DNA from 2 places in the Microbispora rosea genome. Region 1 is predicted to be linked to the other one. Evidence: riboswitches for the same ligand, from Rfam matches in the RefSeq annotation. Region 1 holds a riboswitch; the other holds the start of a gene.
The links. A riboswitch is a leader RNA that binds a small molecule or an ion and turns the genes downstream of it on or off. The one in region 1 is predicted to bind glycine.
Positions count from the first base shown of each region.

Region 1 (4,791 bases):
CGGCCGACGACTCCTACCTGCTGACCAACAGCGCGCAGGCGCTGACCTTCACCACGTTCGGCGCGCTGGTGCTCGCCCATCGCCCCGGGCACCGCATCGGGCTGCTGTTCGTGGCGTACGGCGCCTGCTACACGCTGAGCGTGGCCTGCCTCGGGCTGCTCACCGACGCGGTCGGGCTGCCGGAGGGGTGGGCGCGGGCGGTCGAGCTGTTCGGCATCACCGTGTGGATCCCGGCGCCGGCCGTCTGCCTTCCGCTGATCGTGCAGTTGTTCCCCGACGGCAGGCCGCTGTCGCGGCGCTGGCGGCCGCTGGCCGTCGCGACCCTCGTCGTCCTGCCGTTCACGCCCATCCTGACCCTGCCCGTGGCGGCCGGGCCGGCGGGGGACGGGCCGGCCACGGAGGAGCCGATGCTGCCCGTCATCGTGGGCGAGGTCGCCCAGCGGCTGATTCCGGTGTTCGCCGCCGTCGCCGCGCTGGTGCTGCTGGCCTCCCTCGGCGCGCTCGTCCTGCGCGTCCGCCGGTCCCGCGGGGTGCCGCGGCAGCAGCTGATGTGGCTGCTGTGGGCCGCGGGACTGTTCGCCGCGCTCAACGCGCAGCGGATCGTGACGACCGACGGGCCGGTGTTGTTCCTGCTGACCCTGCCGCTGATCCCGGCCGCGGCCACGGTGGCGATCCTGCGCCACGGGTTGTACGACATCGAGCTGATCGTCAACCGCTCGCTGGTGTACGGGGTGCTCACGCTCGGCGTCGTGCTGGCCTACCTGGGCATCGTCGCGGGGCTGTCCGCGCTGGCGCGGGACCGGCTGTCGGCCGCCCCGCTGATCGCGACCGCGGTTGTCGCTCTCGCCTTCGCGCCCGCCCGTTCGGCCGTGCAGTCCTTGGTGGACCGGGTCATGTACGGCCAGCGCCGCGATCCTGTGGCGGCCGCCGCCCGGGTCGGCCTGCGGCTCGGCGCCGGCCTGGACGGGGTGTTGCGAGCCGTGTGCGAGGCGCTGCGGCTGCCGTACGCTGCAGTCGCCTCCGACGGGCGGCTGGTCGCGACGTACGGCCGGTCACCGCGGCGGCGGCACACGGTGTCGCTGGAGGTGGCCGACGGGCCGCCCGCAGACCTGCTCGTCGGGCTGAGGGCGGGGGAGAGCCGGCTGTCCGGCGCCGACCGGCGCGCCCTGGAACTGCTGGCCGCCCCGGTCGGCCTGGCCCTGCAGGCGGTGCGCCTGTCCGAGCAACTGGGCGAGTCCCGCACGCGCATCGTGGCCGCGCGGGAGGAGGAACGCCGGCGGCTGCGCCGCGATCTGCACGACGGCCTCGGCACCGTGCTCACCGCGGTGACCCTCAAGGCCGACGCGGCCCACAACCTGCGTCACACTGATCCCGAGCGGAGCGCACGGCTCCTGCTCGACCTGCGCGCCGACCTGACCGCCGCGATCGCCGATATCCGCCGGCTCGTCTACAACCTGCGGCCGCCCGCCCTCGACGAGCTCGGACTGCTGGGCGCGCTCCGCCAGCGCGCCCACGACTCGTGGCGGCGCGAGCACGCCGGGTACGTGGTCACGATCGACGCCCCGGACGACCTGCCGCCGCTGCCCGCCGGGGTGGAGGTGGCCGCCTATCGCATCGCCACCGAGGCGGTCACCAACGCGCTGCGCCACGGCGGGGCGACGGCGTGCCGGGTCTCCCTGCGCGCCGACCACGCCGCCCTGCATGTGGAGGTGAGCGACGACGGCTCCGGGGGCGCCGGAGCGTGGCCGCACGGCGTCGGTCTGCGCTCCATGCACGAGCGGGCCGGCGAACTGGGCGGTACGCTCACCGCCGGCCCCACCGACCGCGGCGGCCGCGTCCACGCCCGCCTTCCACTGGAGCAGACATGAGCGCCGGGGAACCGATCAGGATCGTCGTCGTCGACGATCACCCGCTGATGCGGGAAGGCCTGCGTGCCCTGGTGACGTCGCTGCCGGACATCGAGGTGGTGGGCGAGGCCGGCGACGGCGACGCCGCCCGTCGTGAGGTGCAGCTCACGCGCCCCGACGTCGTGGTCATGGACCTGCACATGCCGGGCGTCAACGGGGTGGAGGCCACCAGGGCCATCGCGCGCGCGGTGCCCGCCACCCGGGTGCTCGTGCTCACGATGTTCGAGGACGACGAGTCGGTGTTCGCCGCGATGCGTGCCGGAGCCTTCGGATACCTGGTCAAGGGCGCGAAGCAGGAGGAGATCGTCCGGGCGGTCCGCTCTGTCGCGGCCGGACACGCCGTCTTCGGCCCGAGCGTGGCCCGCCGGATCATCGACTTCTTCGCCGCCGGGGCCTCTCGCGCGCCGGCCCCGGAGCCCTTTCCCGAGCTCACCGCCCGCGAACGGGAGGTCCTCGACCTCATCGCGGCCGGCCGGTCCAACGCGGCGATCGCCCGGCATCTGGCCATCAGCGGCAAGACCGTCAGCAACCACATCACCGCCATCTTCGCCAAGCTGGCGGTCGCCGACCGGGCCGAGGCCATCGTCCGCGCCCGCCGGGCCGGTCTCGGCGCCGATCTCGAGCAGGGTGCGAGTCGGGCCGATCCGGGGTAGCCGGTAGAGTGGAACGGCCGACGACCTCGTGCGGGAGAGACCCCTGATCTTCAAGGGGCGCCGAAGGAGCAAACCTCCCCGGAATCTCTCAGGCATCCGTACCGCACGGACGAGGCGACTCTGAAAAGCAGGCCCGCCGGCCAGGCGGTGCCTCACCGAAGGGGAAAGCCGGGCGCGACGGCCCGGTGAAGCTCTCAGGTCCGATGACAGAGGGGGAGACCGCTTCACGACCGCGGCGCCACACCGGGCGCCGGGCGGTCGCCGCAGGTCTCGAACCCGCCAGGAGGCCCCTGTCATGACCGATCGGTCCACGCTTCGCGATCTTTCCGCTCCGCCGTTCGCCACCCGTCACATCGGCCCCTCCGAGGCCGACCGCGGCCGGATGCTGGAGGTCGTCGGCTACGAGTCGGTGGCCGACCTGCTCGCCGTGGCCGTGCCCGAGGCCATCCGCACGCGCGGCCCGCTGAACCTGCCCGAGGCGGTGGGGGAGGCCGAGGCCCTGGCGGAACTGCGCGCCCTCGCCGGGCGCAACCGGGTGCTGACCTCGATGATCGGCCTCGGGTACCACGACACGATCACCCCGGGTGTCGTCCTCCGCAACGTGCTGGAGAACCCCGGCTGGTACACCGCGTACACGCCCTACCAGCCGGAGATCTCGCAGGGGCGGCTGGAGGCGCTGCTGAACTTCCAGACGGTCGTGTCGGACCTCACCGGCCTCGACGTCGCCGGCGCGTCCCTGCTCGACGAGGCGACGGCCGCCGCCGAGGCGATGACGCTGGCCCGGCGGGCGAGCAAGGTGAAGACCGACGTGTTCGTGGTGGACGCCGACGCGCTGCCGCAGACCAAGGCCGTGCTGGCGACCCGCGCCGAGCCGCTCGGCATCACGCTGGTGGAGTCCGACCTCGGCGGCGAGCTGCCCGAGTGCTTCGGGGTCCTCGTCCAGTATCCGGGCGCGAGCGGCCGGGTGGCGTCCTTCCGCGCGGTCGCCGAGCGGGCGCACGCCCAGGGGGCGCTGCTGGTGGCCTCGGCCGACCTGCTGGCGCTGACCCTGCTGGAGTCCCCGGGCGAGCAGGGCGCCGACATCGCCGTCGGCTCCTCCCAGCGCTTCGGCGTCCCGCTGGGCTACGGCGGCCCCCACGCGGCGTACATGGCCGTCCGCGAGGGCCTGCAGCGGCAGATGCCGGGCCGCCTGGTCGGCGTCTCGCTGGACGCCGACGGCCGCACGGCCTACCGGCTCGCCCTGCAGACCCGCGAGCAGCACATCCGGCGGGAGAAGGCCACCAGCAACATCTGCACCGCGCAGGTGCTGCTCGCCGTCATGGCGTCGATGTACGCCGTCTACCACGGTCCGGAGGGCCTGAAGAGGATCGCCCAGCGGGTGCACCGCCACGCGGCCGTCCTCGCCGCCGGGCTGCGCGAGGGCGGCGTGGAGGTCGTCCACGACGAGTTCTTCGACACCGTGCTCGCCCGCGTGCCCGGGCGGGCCGCCGAGGTCGTGGCAGCCGCCGCCGAGCGGGGCGTGAACCTGCGCCTGGCCGACGCCGACCACGTCGGCGTCGCCTGCGACGAGAAGACCACCACGGACCACCTGCGGGCCGTCTGGGCGGCGTTCGGCGCGTCCGGGCTCGTGGTCGAGGACCTCGACCGGGTGACCTCCGACGCCCTCCCGGCCGACCTGCAGCGGACCTCGGACTTCCTCACCCATCCCGTGTTCCACTCCCACCGGTCCGAGACGGCCATGCTGCGCTACCTGCGGCGGCTGCAGGACAAGGACATCGCGCTCGACCGCTCGATGATCCCGCTGGGCTCCTGCACGATGAAGCTCAACGCGACCACCGAGATGGAGCCGGTCACCTGGCCGGAGTTCGCCGCGATCCACCCGTTCGCGCCGGCGGGGCAGGCCGAGGGCTACGCCGAGCTGATCGCGACGCTGGAGGGCTGGCTGGCCGAGGTCACCGGCTACGACCGGGTGTCGATCCAGCCGAACGCGGGCTCCCAGGGCGAGTTCGCCGGGCTGCTGGCGATCAGGTCCTATCACCGCTCCAGGGGCGAGGGCGGCCGCGACGTCTGCCTCATCCCGTCTTCGGCGCACGGCACCAACGCCGCCAGCGCCGTCATGGCGGGCATGCGGGTGGTCGTGGTGGCCTGCGACGAAAGCGGCAACGTCGACCTGGCCGACCTCGCCGCCAAGATCGACAAGCACCGTGACGCGCTCGCCGCGATCATGGTGA
Region 1 is NZ_JBITJO010000009.1:225,334-230,124, forward strand. Features, by position in the region: gene ACIBK1_RS31650 (sensor histidine kinase) at 1-1,868, shown strand, start outside; gene ACIBK1_RS31655 (response regulator) at 1,865-2,560, shown strand; glycine riboswitch at 2,582-2,674, shown strand; gene gcvP (aminomethyl-transferring glycine dehydrogenase) at 2,856-4,791, shown strand, end outside.

Region 2 (4,791 bases), on a different contig from region 1:
TCGTGGTCGCCGACCTCGACGAGGAGGCCGGCGCGAAGGCGGCCGGGGAGGTCGGCGGCCGGTTCGTCAAGGCGGACGTGGCGAACGAGGACGACGTCACCCGGATGTACCGGACCGCGTTCGAGGAGTTCGGCAGCGTCGACATCGCGTTCAACAACGCGGGCATCTCGCCGCCGGACGACGACTCCATCCTGGAGACCGGCATCGACGCCTGGCGCCGGGTGCAGGAGGTCAACCTCACCAGCGTCTACCTGTGCTGCAAGCACGCCATCCCGTACATGCGGCGCCAGGGCAAGGGCTCGATCATCAACACCGCGTCGTTCGTCGCGGTCATGGGCTCGGCCACCTCGCAGATCTCCTACACCGCCTCCAAGGGCGGCGTGCTCGCGATGAGCCGCGAACTGGGCGTCCAGTTCGCCCGCGAGGGCATCCGGGTCAACGCGCTGTGCCCCGGGCCTGTGGACACCCCGCTGCTGCGGGAGCTGTTCGCCAAGGACCCCGAGCGCGCCCAGCGCCGTCTCGTCCACGTGCCGATCGGCCGCTTCGCCCGGGCCGAGGAGATCGCCGCGGCGGTCGCGTTCCTCGCCTCCGACGACGCGTCGTTCATCACCGCCTCGGAGTTCCTGGTCGACGGCGGCATCTCCGGCGCGTACGTCACTCCGCTGTAAGGGGGATGCCATGGCCCGTCCCGTGATCGGCGTGACGTGCTACGTCGAGCCGGCGAAGTTCACCGTCTGGGACATGCGGGCGGCGCTGCTGCCGTACATGTACGTCGACCACATCACGCGGGCGGGAGGCCAGCCGGTCATCCTGCCGCCGGCCGGAGAGCCCGCCGCGCTGGCCGGGCGGCTGGACGGGCTGATCATCGCGGGCGGGGGCGACATCGACCCCGCCCGCTACGGCGCGCCGCCCGCCGCGCAGACCGGATACGTCCGGGAGTTCCGCGACGAGGCGGAGTTCGGGCTGATGGAGGCCGCCCTGCGCACCGGCCTGCCGTTCCTCGGCATCTGCCGGGGTCTGCAGGTGCTCAACGTGGCGCTGGGCGGCACCCTCCACCAGCACCTGCCCGACGTGGTCGGCCACACCGCCCACTCCCCCGCCCCCGGGACGTTCGGCCGCCTCCCCGTACGGCTCTCGCCGGGCTTGGCCAAGATCTACGACGGCGAGGACCTCACGCCCGCCCACTACCATCACCAGGCGATCGACCGTCTGGCGGACGGGCTGGAGGTGACCGCCCGTTCGGACGACGGCACGATCGAGGCCGTCGAGGTCACGGGCGCGGCGTTCGCCCTGGCCGTCCAGTGGCACCCGGAGGCCGACGAGGACGGCCCGCTGTTCCACGCCCTCGTGGCCGCCGCCCGCCACTGAGAACCCGCCGCTGAGAACCGGTCATTTAGAACCGGTCGCTGAGAGCCGCGGCGGCCCGCTGAGCGTGGAATACGCACCTTCCGGGCCCTACGCCGCACGCGCGCCGATCATCCGGGTAATCGGGCGTCACGCTCCCTCACCGCCGCCATGGACGGCCGGCCAGAGCTTGATCTGTAACCGATTTCATTTGGGTTATCCGCGTATCCGCGCGTGCGAGGCCGGGCAATGCGGTGCACAGAGCGGCGTTTATGAGCGCCGGAGTGACCGACATAGAAACGGCATATTTTTGACGCAAGCCGCCGGAGAGAGATATGGTCAAATAGCGATCAAAGCCGCGTCGTCGGCGCGTTCACGCTGCTTTCGTGCGGGGGAACCGTGTTATACGCCGTGCTCGGACCGTTCCGGGCCATGAAACCCTCAGGGGACGCCATCGCCGGACTCGCCCCGAGGCACCGGCAGCTCCTCGCCTTGTTCCTGCTCAATCCGAATATCGCGGTTCACCGGGATCGGCTCATCGATCTGTTGTGGAATGGCCGTCCCACTAAATCGGCGCCGCGGAATCTTACCACCTACATCGCACAGGTGCGGCGGCGGCTCTCGCCGCGCGACCCCGACCTTTCTCCGCTGCACACCGTGGAGGGCGGGTACCTTCTTTCGGTGCCGCCGGGATCCGTGGATGCTGCAGTATTCAACCATTTCGCGGCGCAAGGCAGAATCGCTCGCGAGAATGGCGATTACCACAATGCGGCGAGGATGTTCGAGAACGCGCTGAGCCTGTGGCGGGGCGACGCCCTGCTCGCCATGAGACATGTCGACGCGCTCTCCGCGTGGGCCTATCGGCTCGACGAGGACCGTCGCGCGGTGACCGAGGACCTCTTCGACGTCAGGCTGGCACTCGGGCACCATCGCGAGATCGTCGGCGGCCTGGCTCAATGGGCGGGGCGCCACCCGCTGCGCGAACGGCCGCACCGGCAACTCATGCTGGCGCTGCACCGGTCGGGCCGCACCCACGACGCCTCGGCGTCCTACCAGCGACTGCGCCGCACCCTGGTCGACCGCCTCGGCATCGAGCCGTCCTCCGACACCCAGGCCCTCCACCAGCGGATCCTCACCGGCGACGACCTCCCGTCCACCCTCATGCGGCTCCGCGCGGCGCACCGGCCGCCGTGCGACTCCACCCACGGGCTGTGAGGGCGGTCCGGCCGGGTTACGGGGATGGCGGCGAACCACTAGGCTTGCAGCACACCAGTGATCCCGTGCGGGAGAGTGTCCTGGCATCCGGTCAGGGCCCCTGAAGGAGCAAGCCCTCCCCGCGAACCTCTCAAGGCAAAGGACCGTGCGGGCGAGGTGGCCTCTGGAAAGAAGGCCGTGAGGCCTCGCCGAAGGTGAAAGTCCGGTAAAGATCGGACGAAGCTCTCAGGCGCCGATGACAGAGGGGGAGGATGCCCGATAGTCAAAACGCAGCATCCGTCCTTCCGAGGTGCGCATGTCCCGATCCACCCCGCTCCGCGGTGTCCACGAAAGCCTGGGCGCGACCCTGACCGACTTCGCGGGCTGGCAGATGCCCCTGCGCTACGGCAGCGAGGCGGCCGAGCACAACGCGGTGCGCACGGCCGCGGGGCTGTTCGACCTGTCCCACATGGGGGAGATCTTCGTCGTCGGCGCGCAGGCGGGTGAGGCGCTCGACCACGCTCTCGTGGGGCACCTCAGCGTCCTCGCGCCCGGCCGCGCCCGCTACACCATGATCGTGAACGAGACCGGCGGCATCCTCGACGATCTCATCGTCTACCGCCTCGACGAGGACCAGTACATGGTCGTCGCCAACGCCTCCAACTACGCCCTCGTCGCCCGTGAGCTCGCCGACAGGGCCCGCGGCTACGACGCGCGGGTGACCGACAGGTCGGACGAGTACGCGCTGGTCGCGGTGCAGGGCCCGCGCGGCGCCGCGATCCTCACCGCGCTCACCGACGCCGACCTCGACGATCTGAAGTACTACGCCATCGTCCCCGGCGTCGTCGCGGGCACCCCCGCCCTGATCGCACGCACCGGATACACCGGTGAGGACGGCTTCGAACTCTTCGTGCCGAACGAGCACGCCGTGCCGCTGTGGAACGCCCTCGCCGAGGCGGGCGGGGACGCCGGGCTCGTCCCCGCCGGGCTGTCGGCCCGCGACACGCTGCGCCTGGAGGCCGGCATGCCGCTGTACGGCAACGAGCTGAGCGCGGCGATCACGCCGTTCGACGCGGGGCTCGGCCGGGTCGTCCGCTTCGACAAGCCCGGCGACTTCGTGGGTAAGGCCGCCCTCGAGAGGGCGGCGGAGAACGGCACCAAGCGGCGCCTGGTCGGGCTGGTGGCGCGCGGCCGGCGCGTGCCTCGCCACGGCTACTCCGTCACCCGCGAGGGCGCCGTCGTCGGCGAGGTGACCAGCGGGGCCCCGTCGCAGTCCCTCGGCCGCCCGATCGCCATGGCGTACGTCGACGAGGTCGCCTTGGAGAAGGGCGGCCTGGCCGTGGACATCCGGGGCAGCCAAGAACCGGTCGACGTCGTCGATCTGCCTTTCTACAGGAGGAGCAAGTGAGCACCATTCCGGACGACCTGAGCTACACCAAGGAACACGAGTGGGTGGCCGGGCTTGAGGACGGCCGCACCGTGACGGTGGGCATCACGGCGTACGCGGCCGAGCAGCTCGGCGACGTGGTTTACGTGGAGGTGCACTCCGAGGTCGGCGCGACCGTCGCGGCCGGCGACGCGGTCGGCGAGGTGGAGTCCACCAAGTCCGTGAGCGACATCTTCGCGCCTGTCGGCGGCGAGGTCGTCGAGATCAACACCGCCGTCGTGGACAACCCCTCGCTGGTCAACTCCGACCCGTACGGCGAGGGCTGGCTGTTCCGCGTGCGCGTGGAGGAGGAGCCGGACGACCTGCTGTCGGCGGCGGAGTACACCGCGCTGACCTCCGGCGAGTCCTGACAGGCCTGAGAGGCGACGGTCAATGGCGATCAGCGTCTTCGACCTGTTCAAGGTGGGGATCGGGCCGTCCAGCTCGCACACGGGCGGCCCGATGGCGGCGGCGCACAAGTTCGCCCGCGGGCTGCACCAGGACGGGCTGCTGGAGAAGGTGACCCGGGTCGAGGCCATCCTGTACGGCTCGCTCGGGCTCACCGGCAAGGGGCACGGCAGCGACAAGGCGGTCCTGCTCGGCCTGTCCGGCGACAAGCCCGAGCTGGTCGACGTCGACACCGTCGACGAACGGCTGGCGGCGATGCGGGCGAGCGGCACGGTCACGTTGTACGGCGTGCACGAGATCCCGTTCGTGGTCGGGGAGCACCTCGTCTTCGAGCGCAAGCTGTCGCTCCCCCACCACCCGAACGGCATGCGGTTCACGGCGTACGCCGACGACACGGTGCTGCGCGAGAAGGTCTACTA
Region 2 is NZ_JBITJO010000004.1:113,084-117,874, forward strand. Features, by position in the region: gene ACIBK1_RS17810 (3-oxoacyl-ACP reductase) at 1-668, shown strand, start outside; gene ACIBK1_RS17815 (gamma-glutamyl-gamma-aminobutyrate hydrolase family protein) at 679-1,368, shown strand; gene ACIBK1_RS17820 (AfsR/SARP family transcriptional regulator) at 1,777-2,559, shown strand; glycine riboswitch at 2,618-2,715, shown strand; glycine riboswitch at 2,716-2,811, shown strand; gene gcvT (glycine cleavage system aminomethyltransferase GcvT) at 2,855-3,946, shown strand; gene gcvH (glycine cleavage system protein GcvH) at 3,943-4,335, shown strand; gene ACIBK1_RS17835 (L-serine ammonia-lyase) at 4,358-4,791, shown strand, end outside.
Region 2: it holds a riboswitch for glycine, as region 1 does, so the genes downstream of both, gcvT (glycine cleavage system aminomethyltransferase GcvT) here and gcvP (aminomethyl-transferring glycine dehydrogenase) in region 1, are expected to answer to the same signal.